3 regions of the Mesorhizobium sp. M7D.F.Ca.US.004.01.2.1 genome follow, and region 2 is predicted to be linked to each of the others. Evidence: predicted binding sites of a transcription regulator. Region 2 holds the regulator's gene; each other region holds the start of a gene.
The links. The regulator LexA, encoded in region 2, represses DNA repair genes until DNA is damaged. The targets are predictions, from matches to a motif close to TGTTCNNNNTGTGTTCNG.
Positions count from the first base shown of each region.

Region 1: a site for LexA is predicted at 3,067-3,084, ahead of EN993_RS14970 (helicase-related protein). Genes of this name have one in related genera too.
Region 3: a site for LexA is predicted at 2,764-2,781, ahead of EN993_RS20095 (sel1 repeat family protein). Genes of this name have one in related genera too.

Region 1 is NZ_RZRQ01000090.1:2,844-10,634, reverse strand. It holds gene EN993_RS14970 (helicase-related protein) at 1-2,878, opposite strand, end outside; gene phbB (acetoacetyl-CoA reductase) at 3,610-4,335, opposite strand; gene EN993_RS14960 (acetyl-CoA C-acetyltransferase) at 4,430-5,608, opposite strand; gene EN993_RS14955 (hypothetical protein) at 5,595-5,822, shown strand; gene phaR (polyhydroxyalkanoate synthesis repressor PhaR) at 5,907-6,518, shown strand; partial or broken gene EN993_RS14945 (citrate synthase) at 6,719-7,791, opposite strand, start outside.
Region 2 is NZ_RZRQ01000120.1:766-8,556, reverse strand. It holds gene EN993_RS17785 (AMP-binding protein) at 1-15, shown strand, start outside; gene kynA (tryptophan 2,3-dioxygenase) at 12-848, shown strand; gene kynU (kynureninase) at 931-2,178, shown strand; gene lexA (transcriptional repressor LexA) at 2,617-3,354, shown strand; gene EN993_RS17765 (ComEC/Rec2 family competence protein) at 3,348-5,813, opposite strand; gene gltX (glutamate--tRNA ligase) at 5,915-7,339, shown strand; partial or broken gene gltA (citrate synthase) at 7,524-7,791, shown strand, end outside.
Region 3 is NZ_RZRQ01000151.1:1,634-9,424, forward strand. It holds gene EN993_RS20085 (acetyl/propionyl/methylcrotonyl-CoA carboxylase subunit alpha) at 1-757, shown strand, start outside; gene EN993_RS20090 (ABC transporter substrate-binding protein) at 848-1,969, opposite strand; gene EN993_RS20095 (sel1 repeat family protein) at 2,363-2,629, opposite strand; gene EN993_RS20100 (DUF2147 domain-containing protein) at 3,079-3,420, shown strand; gene EN993_RS37070 (hypothetical protein) at 3,645-3,803, shown strand; gene EN993_RS20105 (hypothetical protein) at 3,844-4,038, shown strand; gene EN993_RS20110 (AMP nucleosidase) at 4,155-5,618, shown strand; gene EN993_RS20115 (endonuclease/exonuclease/phosphatase family protein) at 5,720-6,733, shown strand; gene EN993_RS20120 (DUF922 domain-containing protein) at 6,738-7,337, opposite strand; gene EN993_RS20125 (electron transfer flavoprotein-ubiquinone oxidoreductase) at 7,480-7,791, opposite strand, start outside.

The sequences.
Region 1 (7,791 bases), on a different contig from region 2:
CGGCATCCAACACCAGCTCGGCCGGTGCGGCTTCTTCTGCCGCCGCGGCTTCAATCTGGCCAGTCTCAGCCTCTGCCTGCGGTTCAACCGGCGCCGGTTCAGCGGCTTCGGCAGCAGTCTCGGCTGCAGGCGCTTCGTCTTGCACGGCTTCGACCGGAGCGTCCGCCTGTTCTTCCACGGCAGGCACAGCAGGTTCGGCCGCAGCGTCCGCGACGATCTCGGCCGCCGTTTCCGAAACGGCCACTGTGTCCGATGCCGGCTCCGACCCTTCGATTGCTGCCTCTGCCGCGGCATCCGTTGAAGCGGCTTCGGCCGCTTTGGCCTGCTCGGCTCGTGCAGCCTCTTCCGCCGCAAACTTTGCCACCGCCGCTTCGCGCGCGGCATTGTCCTGTGCTTCGAGCCGCGCCTTGACCTCGACGGCTGGCTTCGGCTCGGCGCGGTAGCCCAAGCCTTTGAGGATTTCTTCCATGTCGTCGGCGGTGGCGCCGAGGATCGACATCATCGGCGGCGTCACCATGAAGGACTGGCCGTCATAGGCGCCATCCGGACGCTGGCCGAGACCGGGCTTCCAGTTGGTCGCCGGACGGATCAGATCGGCCAGCCGTTCCAGAATATCGATGCGCACGGCGCGGCGGCCGAGATTGCGATAGCCGGCAAGCTTGTAGAATGTCTTGTCGAAGGCAGGATCGATGACCACAGAGGTGCGGCCAGAGGCGAGCGCATGGACCACGTCGCCAAAGCCTGGCTTGTCCTTGCCGTCGTTCTTCAGCGCCCACAGCAGCGTCACCAGCCCCGCAGGCGCCGGCTTGATCAGCGCCGGCACAAAGACATGGTAGGCGCCGAAGCGCACGCCAAGTCGGCGAAGCGCGGCGCGGCCTTCCTGGTCGAGCGACTTCATCTCCTCGGCGATGTCGCGGCGGTTGATGAGACCGAAATTCTCGACCAGCTGGAAGGCGATGCCACGGCCGATGCCGGAAATCTGGTCGGCATTCTTCAGGTCGACCAGCGGCTTCAGCAGCGACTCGATCTGGAAATTGACGAAACGTTCGGCACGCGCGGCAACCTTGTCGCGCGCCGGGCCGGTCAGCTGTTCGTCGGCCAGCAGCACCAGGCGCGGCTTCAACCCGTCTTCGCCCGAGACCAGCGTACCGATTGGCGCGCCGATCCAGCGCAGCGTGCCGTCCGAGCCAAGCGCGATGTCGCCATTGGCCGAGGCGCCGAAGCGTTCGGCACGCGCCTCGAACTCGGCGGCCAGCGCCTTCTGCGCGGCGGTGCGCACTGCCTTGGCGTCTTCGCCGCCGGCGGTCTGATCAGCGGTGAAGCGGAACCCTTGCAACTCGCCGACATGGTGGCCTTCGACAAGGACAGTTCCGGTAGGACTAATTTCGGCTTCAGGCATGGTATTTTCTCTAAGGCGCCGCATGAGGACGGAAGTCCTGCGGTCTACGAAGCGTTTCGTCAACCGCTCATGCAGCGCATCCGACAATCTGTCTTCGATTTCGCGCGTCTTTTCCTGCCAGTGTGCCTGATCGGCCAGCCAGCCGGGCCGGTTCGACACGAATGTCCAGGTGCGGATCTGGGCAATGCGATGCGACAGCGTGTCAATATCGCCCTCCGTTGTGTCAGCGCGGCGCACCTGCTCGGCCATGTAATTCTCGTCGACATGGCCGTGGCGTGCGAGGTCCGTGTAGATCGAGGCAATGAGGTCGGCATGCTGGGCAGGTGCGATCTTGCGGTAGTCGGGCAGCGCGCAGGCTTCCCACAGCAGCGCCACCCGTTTGGCATTGGTGGCGAGTGCGCGGATGTCCTCGTCGCGCGACAGATGCTCGAGTGCCTGCGCGTCGACAGCAGGCAATGCCCGCGTCAGGCCCTCGACCGGGGCGTTGGTTTCAATCGAGCGCTTCAGCGCATCGAGGCTAGCAAAGTCGAAATGCGCGGTGCGCCACTGCAGCACCTTTACCGGATCGAAATCATGGCCTTCGATCTTCTTGATCAGCTCCTCGTCCAGGGGGTCGACCTGACCGGTGACGCCGAAGGTGCCGTCGCGCAGATGCCGGCCGGCACGGCCGGCGATCTGGCCAAGCTCGGCCGCCGTCAGGTTGCGATACTGGAAGCCATCGAACTTGCGGTTCTGGGCGAAGGCGACGTGGTCGAGATCGAGGTTGAGGCCCATGCCGATGGCGTCGGTGGCAATGAGATAGTCGACATCGCCGGACTGGAATAGTGCCACCTGGGCGTTGCGGGTGCGCGGCGAGAGCGCGCCGAGCACGACGGCGGCACCGCCTTGCTGGCGGCGGATGAGTTCCGCGATGGCGTAGACCTCGTCGGCGGAGAAGGCGACGATTGCCGTGCGCCGCGGCAGGCGTGTCAGCTTCTTCGAACCGGCATAGGCAAGATGCGACAGCCTTGGCCGCGTCACCACCGAGACCCCCCTCAGCAGGCGCTGCAGGATGCCGTGCATGGTGGCCGCACCCAGCAGCAGCGTCTCCTGGCGGCCGCGCAAATGCAGGATGCGGTCTGTGAAGATGTGGCCGCGCTCAAGGTCGCCGGCAAGCTGCACCTCGTCGATGGCGACGAAGGCGGCGTCGGTCTCGCGCGGCATGGCTTCGACGGTGCAGACCGAATATCTGGCGCCCGGCGGCTGGATCTTTTCTTCGCCGGTGATCAGCGCGACCTTGTGGGCGCCGACCTTTTCGCACACGCGGGCATAGACCTCACGCGCCAGCAACCTGAGCGGCAGGCCGATGATGCCACTCTCATGCGCCACCATGCGCTCGATGGCGAGATGGGTCTTGCCGGTGTTGGTCGGCCCAAGCACGGCGGTCACGTCGCGGCCCGACAGGATCAGCGGCTCGGTGTGTTTGGGCTGGATGTTCATCGACCTAGAATAAGGCTTCTGGGACCTGGAAATAAGGCTTTCTGGCCTCTGGTTGTCGGGAGCGTGCCTCAAGTGGCGCGTATGACAGGCGACACATAGGGATTTCGGGCGCGAAGCGAAAGCGGAATGTTCCGCCAGCGGCCAGAAGGTGTTTTTGTCAAGCTCACAATCGGCTGCGGATTAACAGATAGAACGAGTCTGGAACGAATCAGCGACGAATCAGTGACTCCTGCAGATTCAGCTTTTGTTCACGGCTACATGTGGATTTTGCGACCGCGAGTCGCACCACATGCTGAATCGCTGAACTGGCCCGTTTGATGCTAAGAGGGCGTTGCCGTTAACCTTTGCCGATGAACGATCATATTGGCTTGGCGCGCCTTGGCCAAGATTATGAAATTGTTGATCTTTCTTAATCGACGTTAAGGAACTGGCAGGCGATTCCGGCTGTCGTCGTTAACGTTCCGCTCAAAGCCGGAACGAATCGGCGACGAATCAGCGATGCCGGAATTTTCTTGGTTTGTTCACCCCAATATCTTGTGTTGTGAACAGCTTATCCACCGAGAATCCACAGGTTGCGAAGCAGCTTTCGCACAGGGCAGCGGGTGGCTGTTAACCTCTGCGTGCCGGATTGGGTCAGCTGCCGTCGCGAGCACGTCAAAGGGATCATGCCGGCAACGAAAAACGGGCCGGTGTGCCGGCCCGTCGATCTCTCCACCTAAATCGCCACGTCGTCAGGCGAAGTATTGGCCGCCATTGGCCGTGATGGTCGAGCCGGTGATGAAGCCGGCATCTTCGGATGCGAGGAAGACGACGCAGCGCGCGATTTCTTCGGGCTCGCCGAGGCGGCCGACGGGGATCTGCGGAATGATACGCTCGTTGAGCACCTTCTCGTCGATCGCCTTGACCATCTCGGTGGCGATGTAGCCGGGGCAGATGACGTTGACGGTGATTCCCGCGCGCGCCCCCTCCTGAGCGAGAGCTTTGCTGAAACCGATGTCGCCGGCCTTGGCGGCGGAATAGTTGACCTGGCCGGCCTGGCCCTTCTGGCCGTTGATCGAGGAGATGGTGATGACGCGGCCGAACTTGCGGTCGCGCATGCCGCCCCACAGCGGATGCGTCATGTTGAAGACGCCGGACAGGTTGGTGTCGATGACCTCTTTCCACTGTTCACGCGTGATCTTGTGGAACATGGCGTCACGGGTGATGCCGGCATTGTTGACCAGCACCGAGACCGGGCCGAGATCGGCCTCGACCTGCTTGATGCCGGCGGCGCAGGCGTCATAGTCGGCGACAGACCATTTGTAGACCGGAATGCCGGTCTCGGCCTTGAATTTCGCCGCCGCTTCGTCATTGCCGGCATAGTTCGCGGCAACCGAATAGCCGACGGTCTTCAATGCGATCGAGATCGCCGCGCCGATACCGCGCGATCCGCCTGTGACGATTGCTACCTTGGTCATGCATTTCCCCTTTTTTGATATCGCCCTGTTGTCGGGCTTGGCAGGCACTGGATACAGAACGGGCGGCTCGCGCCGCCCGGGTTGGTGACTTTCTTCAGAATGCTTCGACGCACATGGCGACGCCCATGCCGCCGCCGATGCATAGGGTGGCGAGGCCTTTCTTGGCGCCGCGACGGCGCATTTCGAAGACCAGCGTGTTGAAGACGCGGGCGCCCGACGCGCCGATCGGGTGGCCGATGGCAATGGCGCCGCCATTGACGTTGACGATCGAGGGATCCCAGCCCATGTCCTTATTGACGGCGCAGGCCTGGGCGGCAAAGGCTTCGTTGGCCTCGACCAGGTCGAGATCGCCGACCGACCAGCCGGCCTTTTCCAATGCCTTGCGCGAGGCGGGAATAGGTCCGGTGCCCATGATCTGCGGATCGACGCCGGCGGTTGCCCAGGACACGATGCGCGCCAGCGGGGTGATGCCGCGCCTCACCGCTTCCGCTTCGCTCATCAGCAGCGCGCCAGCGGCGCCGTCATTGATGCCGGAGGCATTGGCGGCGGTCACCGTGCCGTCCTTGTCGAAAGCCGGCTTCAGCTTGGTCATGGCGTCGATCGTGGCGCCGTGGCGGATGTATTCGTCCTGGTCGACGATGGTGTCGCCCTTCTTGCTCTTGATGGTGACGGCGACGATCTCGTCCTTGAACTTGCCGGCCTTCTGCGCGGCCTCGGCCTTGTTCTGCGAGGCGAGCGCAAACTGGTCCTGGTCTTCGCGGGTGATCTGGAACTGACGTGCGACGTTTTCGGCGGTGTTGCCCATGTGATAGCCGTTGAAGGCATCCCACAGCCCGTCCTTGATCATGGTGTCGATCAGCTTGAAGTCGCCCATCTTGACACCGGCGCGCAGGTGCTGGGCATGCGTCGAAAGCGACATCGATTCCTGGCCGCCGGCTATGATCACCTTGGCATCGCCGGTGGCGATCTGCTGCATGCCGAGCGCAATGGCGCGCAGGCCCGAGCCGCAAACCTGATTGAGGCCCCAGGCGGTGGTTTCCTTGGGCAGGCCGGCATTGATCGATGCTTGGCGGGCCGGGTTCTGACCCTGAGCGGCAGTCAGCACCTGACCGAGGATGACCTCGTCGACCTCGCCTGGTTCGACACCGGCACGCGACAGCAATTCCCTGATGACGATGGCACCGAGCTCATGCGCCGGGGTGGCGGCGAAGGCGCCGTTGAAGGAACCGACCGGCGTGCGCGCTGCACTGGCAATGACGATGGAAGCGGACATTTTCTTCTCCAGACTTCAAGGTGTTGTTCTGTCGTTGAGGACTTTTCTTGCCCTTTCCCAACCCCAAGTCAAACCGGAAATGGGCATGGCGCCCATGCGCGGCAAGCAGGTCGCGCCTTGCCGTGGCGGCCATTCGTCCATTGCTGCGCAGCATATTTTGCCCGCTATGCAGCATTTAGTGATCCCGCACTGCACAAACTGCTTGGAATTGTGAGGCTTTTGCGCATATCCTCAAAAAAGGCACAATCGTTATCGGCGGCTTACTCAGAGGCGCGCCGGTGTCCCTGGGAGGATGTAGATGGCCGCTAAAGACGATCCGATCATCATCAAGAAATACGCCAATCGCCGCCTCTACAACACCGGCACCAGCACCTATGTGACGCTCGAGGACCTCGCCGAGATGGTCAAGAAGGGCGAGGAGTTCACCGTCCAGGACGCCAAGACCGGCGACGACATCACGCATCCGGTGCTGACACAGATCATCTTCGAACTGGAGAACAAGGATGGGCAGAACATGCTGCCGATCCCGTTTCTGCGCCAGCTCATCGCTTATTACGGCGACCAGATGCAGATGATCGTGCCAAGCTTCCTCGAGCAGTCGATGCTCGCCTTCTCCAAGGAACAGGAGCGCTTTCGCGAGCAGATGAAGGGTGCGATCGGCAAGTCGCCGCTCGACATGATGAAGATCACCACGCCGATCAAGGCGCTGGAGGAACAGACACGCCGCAACATGGAAATGTTCCAGAATGCGATGCGGCTGTTCACGCCGTTCCCGCCCTCTGGCTCCGCGCCAGCGGCTGCGCCAACGCCCGAGCCGGCCAGGAAGGAAACGCCAGAAAAACCTGACGACCTTCAGGAATTGAAGGATCAGATCGCGGCCATGCAGCGCAAGCTCGACACGATGTCGTGAGAATTCCGGATCGAAAGATCCGATCGCAACGGCCCATCGGATTGCTGCGCCCTCTATCTGTTTGTTTGAGCATGATCGCTGGACAAACGGAAACCGTTTGTCCGTGAAAACCGGTACCCACTTTTCGGGATCATGCTCTAACTCTCTGTTTTGACGCAATTCCGGACGGAAAACCGTTTCACACTTTTCCTGGAATTGCTCTAAGGCAGCACCCCCTCATAGCGGCCGCGCGGCCTGATGACACTTCCGCTTGTTATCTGTTCGACCGTGTGCGCGGCCCAGCCGACGCTGCGTGCGAGCGCAAACAGGCGGAACGGTGCATCGCGCGGCAAGGCAAGGCTGCGCGTCAGGGCGGCCAGCCCAAAGTCGACGTTGGGAAGCGCACCGGTAGCGGCAAGAGCAGCATCGCGCAGCGACGATAGTGTGCCGTCAACCTCGATCACCGACAGCAGCGCCGCCCCTCGGGGGTCGCCGTCGGGATAGAGCTGATGACCGAATCCCGGCAGCGGCCGGTCATGGCTGAGCCAGCGCCGGATCGTCGCCTCAGCGCCATGTCGCGCCGCATCCTCGGCCAGTTGCATCACCGCCTCGCCGGCGCCGCCATGACGTGGCCCCGATAGCGTCGCGAGCCCAGCGAGCAGGCAAGCGGCCAGCGGCGCGCCGGTCGAGGCTGCGACGCGCGCGGCGAAGGTCGACGCATTCAGTTCATGATCGGCAAGCAGGACAAGCGCCCGGCGGATCGCGTCCGCCCCGCCAGCATCCACCAACCACTCCTGCGCCAGCCGCTGGTGGACCGGACCTGATCCCGCCGGCGCGCCCAGCGCGCCGGCCAGCACGCCGACCGCGTGCGCGGCATCGGCATGCAGCGAGGCGGCGCTGCGCCCAAGCGATGGGCGCCCCTGGCCGGCAAGCACGGCAAGTCGTGCAAAGGCCGAGGCTCGGCCAGGCTGATAGGGCGCATCCGGTGACGGTGCTTCGAAAGTCACCGGTTCAGGCAGAGCCCAGAGCACTGCGGCTGCTTCTTCCAATGTGGCATATGCAGAAAGCGCTGCGGCGTCCTGCCCGCGATAGATGAGTCGACCGTGCGAGACGGTCGAGATCGCCGTTGCGATCGACGGCTCACCCCAGGCGATCGCGCTTTCGGCGATAGCCGAAGGGCTGCGGCCGCGTGCCCGGCGGGTCGCCAGGGCTGCAATGTCGTCGGCGCGATACTGGCTGCGGCGCGGATCGGCGCGGTCGGGCCGCATGCCGATGCGCCCACGGCTGACATAGG
Region 2 (7,791 bases):
GAGAAAATCAATTGAGTGAGCCATACGATCCGGCGTCCGAAGGCGCACAGATGTCGTTCAAGGAGCGCATGTCCTACAGCGACTACCTGCACCTTGAGAAAGTGCTGGAGGCCCAGACGCCGCTGTCGTCGGCGCACGACGAGATGCTGTTCATTATCCAGCATCAAACCTCCGAACTGTGGATGAAGCTCGCTTTGCACGAGATTGGCGCTGCGATCCGTTCTATCCGCGCCGACCGGCTCGAGCCGAGCTTCAAGATGCTGTCGCGCGTCGCCCGCATCTTCGAACAGTTGAACAACGCCTGGGACGTGCTGCGGACGATGACCCCCAGCGAATACACCGAGTTCCGCGACGCGCTCGGCCAGTCCTCGGGTTTTCAGTCCTGGCAGTATCGCGCCATCGAGTTCATGGCCGGCAACCGCAACCTCGCCATGCTCGGGCCGCACAAGCACCGGCCTGACCTCAGCGGAAAGCTGGAGGCGATCCTGGCCGAGCCATCGCTCTACGACGAAGCGCTGCTGCTTCTGGCGCGCAACGGATTCGACATCGGCACTGATGCCAGGCGCACGGACTGGCGTGAAACGCGAACCGAAAATGAAGAGGTTCTGGTCGCCTGGCAGACCATTTACCGTGATCCGCAGCGTTACTGGATGTTCTACGAACTGGCCGAGAAGCTGGTCGACTTCGAGGACTATTTCCGCCGCTGGCGCTTCAACCACGTCACCACGGTCGAGCGCATCATCGGTCTGAAACGCGGCACCGGCGGCACGTCGGGTGCTTCGTATCTCAAGAAGATGCTCGAGGTCGTGCTGTTCCCGGAGCTGTGGACGGTCCGCACCCGGCTCTGACATCATCGAAATGAAAACAAGCTCACTGAGGGGACGCTCTGTGGCGGAAAACCCTTCGCGAACAACCGAGGACTGACCGACCATGAGTGGAATTCCTGATCTCGCTGCAATCGAAGCGATGGATGCCACGGATCCGCTGCGTGCCATGCGCGATCGTTTCATCCTGCCGGAAGGCGTGATCTATCTCGACGGCAATTCACTTGGGGCAGCGTCGCATGCCGTTTTCGGCGAGCTGCAACAGGCAGCGACCAAGGAATGGGCCCAGGATCTCATCCGGGCCTGGAATACGGCCGGATGGTTCGAGATGCCGATCGAACTCGGTGACCAGCTCGGGCGCCTGATCGGAGCCGCGGCCGGCCAGACCGTCGTCTGCGACACGACGTCGACCAACATCTACAAGGTGCTGCATGCGGCGCTGGAGATGCGGCCCGGCCGGTTGGCCATCGTCGCCGAGGGTGACAGTTTTCCCACCGACCTGTACATCGCCGAAGGGGTGGCCTCGACTCGGGATGGCGTCCTGCTGCGCCTCGCGGGCGTCGACGCGCCAACCATCGAAGAGCTGATCGACGAAAACGTCGCGGTGGTGCTGGTCAACCACGTCAATTACAAATCGGGTGAACTGCGGGACATGGCGGCGCTGACGCGCAAGGCTCATGCGGCCGGAGCGCTGATCGTCTGGGATCTGTGCCACACCGCGGGTGCTCTGCCGGTCGAGCTCGATCACGCAAATGCCGACTTCGCCATCGGCTGCACCTACAAGTACCTCAACGGCGGTCCGGGCGCGCCGGCCTTCATCTATGCCGCCCGGCGCCACCACGGCGAGATCAGCCAGCCACTCAGCGGCTGGTGGGGGCATGCGCGGCCCTTTGCCTTCGAACAGGGTTACGTGGCCGGCACCGGTATCCGCCGCTTTCTGTGCGGCACGCAGCCGGTCCTGTCGATGCGGGCGCTCAAGGGTGCGCTTGCCATCTGGAACGACGTCGACATGGCGGCATTGCGAAAGAAAAGCGTCGCGCTGACCGAACTGTTCATCCAGCTCGTCGAAGCAAAGTGCGGCGCCTATGGTCTCACGCTGGAGACCACCCGCGACACGACCAGCCGCGGCAGCCAGGTGTCGTTCCTTCACGATCATGGCTATCAAATCATGCGGGCGCTGATCGAGCGTGGCGTGATCGGTGATTTCCGCGCGCCATCGACCATCCGTTTCGGCTTCACGCCGCTCTATGTCGGCTACAAGGATGTGTGGCTGGCGGTCGAGGTGCTGGAAGACATTCTGCGCACGGGTGCATGGAAGGACCAGCGTTTCGCCGTCAAGGAGGCCGTTACCTAACGCAGCCGTCTCGACGATCTGTTGTCATCGGCTCTCCCCTTGGTCGGATGACGAAGAGACGAATTTCCAGCTCGCACATGCGTTCGTTGCTGGTGGCCAGCGCAGGCTACAATAATTAACCAAGGTTGGCGTTTTTGGCTTCGTTTCGTTCACGGCAAACGAAAGCTGGAAAGCCCACCGTCGAGGGGCCTGTCGGCAGCCATGCCAGGCCTGATCTCGGGATGGGCCACAGGCTATTAACCATAACAATTTCAATGTCGGAAAGCGCACTGCGACGGCATGCAGGCGTCGACGAGATCCGCTTGCAACCGCGGAATAATTTCCGCCACCTTAACAAATTCATTAAACTTTAAACGGTTGCAGAACACAACTGGAACAGATAGTGTTTGTTCTGGGTTTGTTTTTCTGATTCTGGTTTCAGGTACCTTGGGGGCCGCCATGCTGACGCGCAAGCAACACGAACTGCTGATGTTCATCCATGAACGCCTGAAGGAAAGCGGCATTCCGCCATCCTTCGATGAGATGAAGGAGGCGCTCGATCTTGCCTCCAAATCCGGGATTCACCGGCTGATTACGGCACTGGAGGAGCGCGGCTTCATTCGCCGGCTGCCCAACCGGGCACGCGCGCTGGAAGTGCTGCGGCTGCCGGATTCGATCGCGCCCGGCCTCAACGCGGCAAAAAAATTCTCGCCAAGCGTCATCCAGGGCAGTCTTGGTCAAGGCGGCCTTGGCCGGCAGATCAAGCCGGCGCTTTCGCGGATGTCTTCGGCCGGCAATGACGACGACGTGGTCTCCGCGGTGTCGATCCCGGTGATGGGCCGCATCGCTGCCGGTGTGCCGATCGACGCCATTCAGCATCAGACGCATTCGATCTCGGTGCCGCCGGACATGATCATGGGCGGCGAGCACTATGCGCTGGAGGTCAAGGGCGACTCGATGATCGAGGCCGGCATTTTCGACGGCGACACCGTCATCATCCGCAATGCCGACACGGCGAGCCCCGGCGAAATCATCGTGGCGCTGGTCGATGAAGAGGAAGCGACGCTGAAGCGGTTCCGCCGCAAGGGCGCCTCGATTGCTCTCGAAGCCGCCAATCCGGCCTATGAAACCCGTATTTTCGGGCCGGACAGGGTCAAGGTGCAAGGCAAGCTCGTCGGCCTGATCCGCCGCTACTGAGGCAGCTGCGGTTTAACCACTGGCTTCTCGGGTCTCTTGAAGGGCGGCAGTCCCCTCGCCTCGCGTGAGAATTTGCGTTGTTCATGCCAAGGCCGGTAGGGCCTGTCCACCGCGAAGCTGACGGTTGCCGGCGCGGTCGCCGACTGGCGATCGAAGAAGACGGCAGCACTGCCTTTGCGAGCCAGTTGTCGCTTGGTGATGACGAGAACCAGCGGATCGTGACAAGCGTCATAGGCCGTCGCGTCATTGATTACGATCAGCCCGGCGAAGCCGCAGGCTTTCCACGTGTCCTTGCGATCCTCGACATAAGCAATGATCGCGCCGGACGTGCGCCTGGCGAGACAAACGCCTGACGTGCAATAGAACGGCGATCCCGGCGGCAGTTCCGGGGCATCCGCGATCTCGAATTGTGCGTCTCCTTGGGTGAAGACTTCCGGCACGACGATGGTTTCGGATGTCAGTGCGCGCTTCCAGTTGTCGACGGTGAATTCGTTCGGCCGTGCGCGGCTGACGGCGAACTCGCCGCCGCCGATCGGCAACGCAACCAGTCGAGCGTCCTCGGAGATCAGCACGTCGGGTGTGCGCGTATCCGAAACGGTCAGCAGGCCGGCAAGCGCGAAGGGAAGAGCGGCGAGCCGTAGCCATGTCGTCGCCATCGTCGCGATGACCAGGGCAATCGCCACCAGCAGGACAGACTGCTGCGAAATCAATCCGACTCCATCGACGGGCGAACGCTCGGAAATCCATCCGGACATGGCGATCATCGCGGTCAGGCCCTTGCCCATCACATAAAGGAATGGACCATCGGCGCCGAAGGGCATCGCCAGCGCACTGAGGACGGCGAAAGGCATGACAACCAGTGACACGATTGGCATGATGGCCAGATTGGCGAACAGGCTTAGCGGCGACACACGCTGAAAATGCCAGATAGCAAACAGCGCCGTGGCGCCGCCGGCGATGATGGATGTCATGGCCAAGCCGCCCGCCGCCAGCAGGAATTTTCGCGTCAGGAAGCCGGGCAAGGATCGCTTCGGCGGCGGCGGTCTGGTTTTCCCCGCGCGATGATCCGACCAGCCGGCATAGGCGCCGACAAGTGCTGCGGTTGCCGCGAAGGACATCTGGAAGCTCGGGCCGACCACCTCGTGCGGCGACACCACGATGACGGCGATCGCCGAGATCGCCAGATTGCGCATGGTGAGTGCCGCCCGATCGAACAGAACGGCAATCAGCATCACCGCCAGCATGATGAAGCTGCGCTCGGCGGCAACGACGACGCCAGAGATGATGAGATAGGCAGCGATCGAGAACAGTGCCGCGGCGGCGGCATATTTCTTGACCGGACGACGCGCGGAAAAGTCGGGAAACAAGGCGAAGGCGCCGCGCAGCAGACCCATGATGGTGCCGGCGACCAGCGCCATGTGCAGTCCTGAAATGGAGATGATGTGGTAGATGCCTGTACGCCGCATCGCTTCATTGATTTCATCGGGAATGCCGGCGCGCACGCCGACGATCAGCGCCGCGGCGATCTCACCTTCGGCGCCACCAATGCTGGCCCTGATGTGGTCGGCAATCGCTTCTCGGGCATTTTCTACGCTTGAGGAAAGGCGGGCCGATAGCGGCATGTCGCCGTCATCGGTGACGACAAGCTTTGGATTGCCGAGAAAGAACCCGCTGCCGCCGATGCCGGCGAAATAACTGTCAAAGGAGAAGTCGTAGCTTTCCGGCCGCACCGGACCGGTCGGCGGCAACAACTTGGCATATCCAATGATCAGGGATCCGGCTGTCATGTCTGCCGGGATCTTGCGTGCCGAAAGCCGCACCCGCTCCGGCATATAGCGCAATTTCGGCCTTGCGGTCGAAGTCACGTCGATGGTCAGCCGGATGCGGCCGCTCTCCATCTGGTCGATCGAGACGACCCGGCCGGTCACCTGCGTCGAGATTTCCGAACCCAGCATCTGCGTGCCCGCGCGCCACGTTTCGACCTTTGCGGCGAGTAGCCCGAGCGCACACAGCAGCGCGGCCATGAAGCACAGATGGGTCTTCGGCCATGAACGGGAGACCAGCGCACAGAGCGCCGCCAGGGCGACGACCGCGACGGGCTTGGCAAAGTCAGGCTCCGCCGTCAGCGAAAAATAGCCGATCGCTCCGATCGCCAGGCAGACCGGCACCAGCAGGAAGGCCACGCCTCGGTCGAGTTCCAGGCCCGCTGCTGTGGCTACGCTATGGCGCAAGCGAGGCAGCGAAATCCGGCCGATGTGCCGGGGCACGCGCACGATCCTGCCGGTTTCGGCAACTGGAACAGAGGCGTCGACATCCGCTTGTAACGGCGCTTTGCCGGGAGCCGGCACGAGGGGCGACGGCGGCGGCAGCGGGGCTGGCAGAGGCGCAAAAAGCGACCGTTCGCTGACGCCAATGACAGCGTCCTCGCCCTGATCCGAGCCCCAGCCTCGTCCAGCCATCGGGTCTGCCCCTTGCGCCCTCGACACCCTATGCTACATGAACGCCAACCGTGCGAAAGTCCGCGCGACAGCACCCGCTTCAGATGGTTTCCGAGAGTTCCATGTCCGACAAGGTCGTCACCCGTTTTGCCCCCTCGCCCACCGGCTACCTGCATATAGGCGGCGCGCGCACGGCGCTGTTCAACTGGCTGTATGCAAAGCACACCGATGGCACGATGCTGCTGCGCATCGAGGACACCGACCGCGAACGCACCAACGAAGCCGCGACCGCTGCCATTCTCGACGGGCTTTCCTGGCTCGGCCTTACCTGGGACGGCGAGCCGGTGTCGCAGTTCGAGCGTGCGCCGCGCCACCGCGAGGTGGCCGAGGAGCTCGTGCGCATGGGCAAGGCCTATTATTGCTACGCGACGCCGGTCGAGCTGGAGGCGATGCGCGAGGCCGCCAGAGCCAAGGGCCTGCCGCCCCGCTATGACGGCCGCTGGCGTGACCGCGACCCCTCAGAGGCTCCTGCAGGCGCCAAGGGCGCCATCCGCATCAAAGCGCCGACCGAGGGCGAGACCATCGTCCATGACCGCGTCCAGGGCGAGGTGCGCTTTCCCAACAAGGATCTCGACGACTTCATCATCCTGCGTTCGGACGGCAATCCGACCTACATGCATGCCGTCGTCGTCGACGATCATGACATGGGCGTCACCCACATCATCCGTGGCGACGACCATTTGACCAATGCCGCCCGTCAGACCGTGATCTATGACGCCATGGGCTGGGACGTGCCGTCCATGTCGCATATCCCGCTGATCCACGGCGCCGATGGTGCCAAGCTGTCGAAACGGCACGGCGCGCTTGGCGTCGAGGCCTATCGCGCCATGGGCTACCTGCCGGAGGCGCTGCTCAACTACCTGGCGCGTCTCGGCTGGAGCCATGGCGACGACGAGATCATGTCGATCACGGACATGATTTCCTGGTTCGACATCGGCGACGTCAACAAGGGCGCGGCCCGGTTCGACTTCGCCAAGCTCGAAGCGATCAACGGCGCGCATATGCGCCGCATGAGCGATGCCGAGCTGTTCGATATCTTCATCGCCACTCTGCCCTATCTCGAGGGCGGCCCTGCGATGGCCTCGCGCTTGAACGACGCCAACAAGGCGCAGTTGCTGGCAGCACTTCCGGGCCTGAAGGAGCGCGCCAAAACGCTGGTCGAACTCGTCGATGGCGCAGCCTTCCTGTTTGCCACGCGACCGCTGCCGATCGATGACAAGGCCGCCCTTCTGCTCAATGACGATGCCCGCAAGATCCTGCGCGGTGCTCACGAAGCTTTGAACGGGCTTACAGGTGACTGGACGGCCGCTGCAGCGGAGGCCGCGATCCGCGAGGTTGCACTCGCTGGTGGCCACAAGCTCGGCGCCGTGGCCCAGCCTTTGCGCGCCGCTTTGACCGGCAAGAGCACCTCGCCGGGCGTGTTCGATGTGCTCGCTGTGCTCGGCCGCGAGGAAAGCCTGGCGCGCATAACCGATCAAATCGATTAGGAGCAAACTGGCCCAAGAAGATTGGCATTGAAAGGCGGGTTTCGCAGTGCAACATTAGGCCTTGGCCCAATCTGGCACGCACCTCCTGAAATGCGGTGGCGAATACGCGCATTGCGGTGATTTCGAAGTGTCGCTTTGCAAGATTTTGCCTTTGCCGGCATGAGGAAACAACAAGGAGTTTGCAATGACCGAAGCTGCGAAAAAACTGGATTTGGGCGGCAAGACCCAGGAGGCCACGGCAACGCTTGAATTCGCCGGCAAGACTCACGAATTCAAGGTGCGAAGCGGTTCGGTCGGGCCTGATGTCATCGACATCGCCTCGCTCTACTCCACCACCGGCGCCTTCACCTACGATCCCGGCTTCACCTCGACGGCAAGCTGCGAGTCCGAAATCACCTTTATCGACGGCGACGCCGGCATCCTGTTGCACCGCGGCTATCCGATCGACCAGT
Region 3 (7,791 bases), on a different contig from region 2:
CGACGCGCTCGGTGCGGCGCTGTCGCGAACCGAGATCGCCGGTTCGACCGTGAACACCGCCTTTCTTGCCGCTCTCGCCGCCGATCCGGACTTTGCCGCAGGCGATGTCGACACCAGCCTGATCGCCAGGCACCAGACGGCGCTGACCGAGATCGCGCCGCCGACCGGCGAAACCATTGCTGCCGCGGCCGTTGCGGCCTCCGGCGCCGGAGCAGCGCCGCCATCCAACGATCCGTGGTCGTCGATTGCCGGCTATGCGCATTTCCACAGCGTGGCGCGACGCACACGGCTGAAGTTCGGCGAAGACGATATCGCGGCGAAGGTCTCGGTACGGCCGGACGGGCGATTCCAGGTCGCGCTGGACAAGCCTTATGACGACACCAATTCGCATGATTTTCGTGCCGCGCCACGCCTCGCCTGCTGGCCAGGCCACATCACGGTGTTCGAGGGTGCTGTTGGCTATACCTTCGCCGTGCCGGACCCACTGGCACGGGCCGATGATGCGGCGGCAGGCGCCGGCAGCCTGCGTGCGCCGATGCCGGGGCTGGTCAAGCTGGTGCGCGCGGCGATGGTGTGCTCCATCTTCATCGCCTCGAGGATCAGCAGCGGTTGGCCCTTGATCACGGCATCGCCTATTGCCGCGCCACATGACGGCGTGATCGCCGAGATCGCCACAGAGGGCGCGCAGGTCACCGACGGGACTGTGCTGGTGCGGTTCGTCGAGGACCAAAACGCCTCGACCGCAGCGGTGAGCTGACGATTCGGAAGATAAACGACAGGGCAAACAAGAAAATGGCCGGGACGAGCCCGGCCATTTCTCTATGCTATTCAGCCACCAGGGCAGCGATTACTGGGCAATCGGCGCGTATTTTCCGTCATGCCACTGGTTGATGTCGTAGCTGGCATTCTTGAGGTCGCCCTTCTCGTCGAAGGTGACATCGCCGACAACAGTGCTGATCGGCGTGCCGTTCTTCAACGCTTCGGCAACCTTGGCCGGATCGTCGCTGCCGGCGCGCTTGATGCCTTCAGCAAAAGCCTGGATGGTGGCGTAAGAGAACAGCGTGAAGCCCTCCGGCACGAAACCGCCGGCCTTGATCTTCTCGACGGCTGCCTTGGCTTCCGGCTTTGCCTGGGGATCCGACGGGAAGACGAACATGGTGCCCTCGCCGGCCGGGCCAGCGACCTGCCAGAATTCGGGCGAGGCGATAGAGTCCGGCATGATCAGCTGGAACTTCAGGTTCTGTTCCGCCGACTGACGCAGGATCAGGCCAGCTTCAGGATGATAGCCGCCGAAATAAACGACGTCGGCCTTCAAGTCCTTGAGCTTGGTGACGAGAGCCGAATAGTCCTTCTCGCCAGCGTTGATACCGTCATAATAGACCTCCTTGAGGCCGCCGGCATTCATGGTTGCCTTGACGGCGTCAGCCACGCCCTGTCCGTAGGCGCTCTTGTCATGCAGGACGACGACATTCTTGCCGGCAAACTTCTTGGCGATCCATGGGCCGATGAAGGCGCCCTGCGCATCGTCACGCGTATAAAGGCGCATGATCGTCGGCCAGCCGGCCTTGGCCGCCGCGTCTGTCAGCACCGGGTTGGAAGAAGCCGGGCTCATCATCAGAGCGCCGGCTTCGGCATAGACGGCCGAGGCCGGAATGCTCGAGCCCGAGCAGGCATGGCCGTCGATGAACTTGACGCCGTCGGCGACGACGCGGTTGGCAACCGACACGGCCTGCTTGGGATCGCACTGATCGTCTTCGATATCGAGCTTGATCATCGACCCGTTGACGCCGCCAGCGGCGTTGATGGCGTCGGCAGCGGCCTGTGCGCCCTGCTTGAACTGATCGCCGATGGTGGCGAGCTGTCCGGTCATCGGGCCGATCACCGCAAAGGTGATATCGTCGGCGAATGCGACCGGCGTGCTCATCATCAGGCCGAATATGGCCGCGTTCAAAATACTCAATTTTTTCATGATGGTAGAACTCCTCCACTCACGCGCGGCCGCCCCGGCCGCGCTTCTTCCAGAGAGGCGGGACAATTTCATCCTTCATTGGGCCTGTCTAGGCGCATTGGCGCCGCTCGATTGGGCCTGCAAGACGTCATCCACGCAAAAAGCCACGCCAGCCTTGTTCCGGCTGGTCGTGGCTTTTTTGCCCGTCGAGCTGTTTCCCAAGCGCCCCCGCGCCTAAAAATCCCACTCACCTTCCCTGCGTCGCGCACGACTGGGCCTGCGGCCCGCCGCGTTCTCTTTCTTAGCATCGTGACCGTCTTACGCGGCCTTCAATTCCGCCGGGTCTGGCCGTCTGTGCGGTCTTGATCCCGGAGCGTCCCTGTCTTCGATAAGCCTGTCCGCGACTGGCAGATATCAGTGCATGGTCATCCATTCGCGGGCTTCGCGAAGCGCCTTGGCGATCTCGATCTTCGACATGGCCGCCGACAGTTCGGAGCGCAATTCCGCGGCGCGGGCCGAGCCCTTGATCGCGGCGATGTTGAACCATTTGTGGGCGGCAACGACATCGGTCTCGCAATCGCGGCCGGTCGCATACATCATGCCCAGTTCGAAAAGAATGTCGGCCTGGGCGGTTGCCCCCATGGCGCCGAAACCTGCTTCAAGCATTTCAAAACGTGCCATTTCAATCCCCTGTTTCCGGCCCCTGTCAGGCTCCCGAGAGCTGCCTTCTTTCGTCCTTGCTGGCTGCTCTTCCGATGCTTTCGAGAATGCCGTGCAGGCTTGAATCCGTCGTTAAATGGCGTGCTTAATTTGAGGAAAACAAAGCTAAAACAAGAGGTAAACGCTGAAATTCGTTAAGGATACAAAGTCAGCAATTCAGCCTGCTTGCGTCAAATTTGACGAAAATTTTCCGGCGCCAAGTCAAGACTCCGCTAACCACGGGAGACAAAGGCGATGCGCCGATCGTTTCATTTGCTTGGCCAGGAGGCGCATTCCGGGGCTTTCAAAATCCGAAAGTCTTCCGTTGCGGCACCGCTTTTGTTTTGCTGGGAGCTGGATTAGCTTACGTTTGCGTAAGCGGCAGACCGGCGAGGCGGAGCATCCGGCCGGACATCCAAAGGGAGGAAGACATGTTTCGAAAAGTGAGCCTGGCCCTTGCGGCCACATTGATCGTGGCGGGCGCGGCATGGGCCGATCCGATCGAGGGCAACTGGAAGACGCAGGCAGGCGACACCGCGGCCATCGCTGGCGGCGGCTCGTTTTCCATCACGCTCAAGTCCGGCAAATATGCCGGCAAGACCATCGGCTCGCTCAAGGCGACAGGCGACAACAAATATGCCGGCAACATCACCGATCCGGCAAACGACAAGACCTATTCGGGCAAGGCGACATTGTCGGGCACCTCTCTCAAGATGAGCGGCTGCGTGCTCGGCGGACTGATCTGCAAGAGCCAGACCTGGCACAAGCTCTGATCGACCGCATCGTTCTGACATGAAGACGGGGCCCGAATGGGTCCCGTTTTCGTTTGGCGAGGCGCTACGCCGGACTCCCGTCGCCTCCCGCCCCCCGCCGTCGAAACCGACGCTGGGGCCGGCAAAATCGCGTCAATCATCTTGAACCGCAGATGAACGCCGGCATCAGAGCCGGTTCAGTTGCATCAGGGCATTCTCCGACGTGTTGAAGGAGACCCGACCCAATGCTTGCTCGCCGCTTCACCATCGTCTGCCTGCTGATGAGCCTGTTTGGAATGTTCTTCGCCATCCTCGTCGCTGAAGCGGGCCGTCCGGCCCGCGCCTGGGACGATGCCAGTTCGAGAACCTGCCGCCTTGCCTGCCCCACCCACCTTCGCAACTGAACACAGAAACCAAGACCTCGAAAAGAAAAGCTGAAACACCATGAACCGCATCGCCGCCAACGCTCTCAAGACCCTTCGGCTTCTGCCGCGGGCGGCGCTTATCCTGACGGTTCTGGCCGCTCCGGTTCTGGCCGTGCCGATGATGCGCACTGACACCGGCTCGACGATCGACGCACCGGCTCTGAACAAGTCCGGCGTCGGTTTCGTGCTCCTGGTCAGCCTGCAGCGCGGTTGAAGAAAAATGACGCTTTGGCGGCCTTCGGTCGCGACACCCCTCCCAAGTGCCGATCCGAGTCTCTATATTGAGCCATGGAAAAGCGAATCTACCCACAAGCTATCGAATCTGTCGTCATGCCGGAGCCTTTTGGCCGGCAAAGCTTTGATAGCGCTGAAAAGGCAGTCGCGGCACTGCAGGCGCTTTACGACCGCAACACCAAATTCCTGCGCGACTCCTTTGCAGAACTGGCGGCAGCGGGCGGCGACAATGGCAAGCGCTACCGGGCCTTTTATCCGGAGATCGGCGTCACCACCAACTCGTTCACCCAGATCGACTCGCGCCAAGCCTATGGCCATATGCCGACACCGGGGCATTTTTCCACCACCATCACCCAGCCGGGCCTGTTCGAAAGCTACCTCGTCGAGCAGTTGCGCCTGATCATGCGCAATCATGGGGTTGCGGTCACGGTGTCGGAATCGACCACGCCGATCCCGCTGCATTTCGCCTTTCTCGAAGGCACCCATGTCGACGGCGCGGCAGCCGAGCGCATCAAGCGGCCGATCCGCGACCTCTTCGACGTGCCGGATCTCGACGGCACCGACGACCAAATCGCCAACGGCACCTTCGAAGTGGCCTTCGGCGAGCCGAGGCCACTGGCGCCCTTCACGGCGCAGCGCATCGACTATTCGCTGCACCGTCTTTCGCACTATACGGCGACCACGCCGCAGCATTTCCAGAACTTCGTGCTGTTCACCAATTACCAGTTCTACATAGACGAGTTCGTCGCCCGGGCCCGCGACCTGATGGCCAATGGCGGCGGCGGATACACCGAGTTCGTCGAGCCCGGCAATGTCACCACCAGGGTCGGGCAAAGCGCGCCCAGCGAAGGGGTAGCACCACCGCGCCTGCCGCAAATGCCGGCCTATCATCTGAAGAAGCCGAACCATGGCGGCATCACCATGGTCAATATCGGCGTCGGGCCCTCCAACGCCAAGACGATCACCGACCACATCGCGGTGCTGAGACCGCATGCCTGGGTGATGCTTGGTCACTGCGCCGGCCTGCGCAACACCCAGGCGCTAGGCGACTATGTGCTGGCGCATGCCTATGTGCGCGAGGATCACGTGCTTGACGACGATCTTCCGGTCTGGGTGCCGATCCCGCCGCTGGCCGAGATCCAGGTGGCGTTGCAGGAAGCTGTCGCCGAAGTCACCGGCCTGTCCGGCTATGACTTGAAACGCATCATGCGCACCGGCACCGTCGCCACAATCGACAACCGCAACTGGGAACTGCGTGACCAGCGCGGCCCGGTGCAGCGGCTGTCGCAGTCGCGGGCGATCGCCCTCGACATGGAATCGGCGACGATTGCCGCCAACGGCTTCCGCTTCCGTGTGCCCTACGGCACGCTCCTGTGCGTTTCGGACAAACCATTGCATGGCGAGTTGAAGCTGCCTGGCATGGCGACCGAATTCTACAAGCGCCAGGTGGCGCAGCACCTGACCATCGGCATCAGGGCTATGGAGAAGCTTGCGGAAATGCCGATGGAGCGGCTGCATTCGCGCAAGCTCAGAAGTTTTTCGGAGACGGCGTTCCAGTAGGTCGGTTCCACGCATCGCATGGGCATTTCGTCATCTTGATTGAGCCGCATTTTTGCCGATAAGCAGGCGGTATGGAGAGAGCGAGCTTCGGGACATTGCTGATGTCGGTTGCATTCTTGGCAATGCTCGTCTGTTCGGTCGCGCTGGTGGCCGGGTTTTTCGGAACGCTGCATCCGGCCTTCGATTCCTTCTCGCATTTCCGCGTCCACCTTGCCGTGCTGATGGCGCTTTGCGCGCTGCCGCTGCTGGCCACGACATTTCGCTTGCAAGCAGCCGTGGCGCTGCTTTTTGCCGTGGCGGCTTTTGCCACGACCTTGAACACTTTGCCCAGTCCATGGCCGGTTCAAGCTGCCTATGAAGCCAAGAACGAAAATCGTGCGACCTACAAGCTGCTGCAGATGAACCTGCGCTACGACAATCCGACGCCAAAGAAGGTGCTGTCGCTGATCGGCCGGACCAATCCCGACGTGATCACCCTCGACGAGGTGTCGGCGATGTGGGCGACCGAGCTTGGCTATATCAGCAGCGCATATCCATACCGGATCCTCTGCCCGTATCCGAACGGCATATTCGGCGTCGCACTGCTCTCGCGGCGGCCCTTTGCCGCCGGCACCGAGGCGCGTTGCGAACGGCGCGGCGCGATGGCGACAGCGACCGTCGACTTCGGCGGCATTGACGTCGACGTCGCCGCCATCCATCTCAGTTGGCCGTGGCCACGCGAGCAGTACTGGCAGATTGGTGAGCTGACGGAATCGCTGTCGGCTCTCGGCGAGACGGCGATCATGGCGGGAGACTGCAACGCCGTGCCATGGAGCGCCGCCGTGCGGCGCGTCGCCTCGCTCGGCGGGCTGACCGTCATGCCGTCCGCCGGCCCGACATGGATCCACATCAAGCTGCCGGATTTCCTGCGGCGCTTCGCCGGCCTGCCGATCGACCAGGTTTTCAGCAAGGGCGGCGTGACCATCCATTCCGCGACACGGCTGGAGGATACCGGCTCGGACCACCTGCCGGTCATGGTGGAATTCTCGCTCAGGCTGAACCAGCAAAAGCCGGCGGACGACCATGAAACCGCGACCGCGTCGCTGATACCGGCTGCTGGAAAAACGCCAGGCTAAAAGATCAAGGTCTGACCAAAGCGGTGACGAGATGCTCGACATGGCCACCGTCGCGATGCTCGCTGGCGTCGAAAGCGATCTGCTTCGCCTCATATGCGGCATAGGTGGCATGGATACGCCGCTGCGCCTCGCGGCGCGTCTTGTAACAGGACCGGTCGTCGGCAATGCTGAGGCCGGTGATCGATCTTTCGGTGGCGCGCATCATTTCCCTGGCGAGGCGGCCATGGGTTTCTTCGTGAGCGCGGACGCCGGCGAAGAACCGCGCCCAGCGCTTCTGGAGCGCCGGCGGAGTGGTCGAGGCGACACGCGGAAACGTATAGAAGAGATTGAGCGTGCCGTTGGCGCTCCGCAGGCGGCAGACGCCATTGTCCTGGCCGGCGTCAAGGTTCCAATCCACGGTGTAGCCGGTCTGTGCGATGGCGTGCGTCATGAAGCCGTGCTTCGGCCCTTTGCGGTCCATCGCCCCCATCAGCGCGAGACCCGTGGTCCCGGTGATATCATAGGTCCGCGTCCTGACCACCACCCTGGTGCCGGCCGAGGCCATCGGAGCGGAACCGAACAGCGCGCCGATCACCAAAAGGCATGCCAGAACCGCCAAGCGCATTGGCCATCTCCCTGTCGTCAGGAGATGGAACCATAAGCGCGCGGCAGTTTCAACAGTCCTAATATTTCACAGGCCCGGAAGACCCAAACCATCGCCGGCATTTGTGCTTGCGGCGGCCAAGCCTGTCCGGTCGGCGCGTGGCTTACATGCCCTGGTAGACCGGGCCTTCGCCGCCTTGCGGAGGCACCCAGTTGATGTTCTGGTTCGGATCCTTGATGTCGCATGTCTTGCAGTGGACGCAGTTCTGCGCGTTGATGACGAAGCGCACGTCCTTGGCTGCGGGATCGGCGGCGGCATTGCCGTCCTTGTCGACCCATTCATAAACGCCGGCCGGACAGTAGCGCGTCGAGGGCCCCGCAAAGACATCGTGCTCGGAACGTTTCTGCAGCTCCATGTCGCCGACAAGCAGATGAACCGGCTCGTTTTCCTCGTGGTTGGTGTTGGACAGGAACAC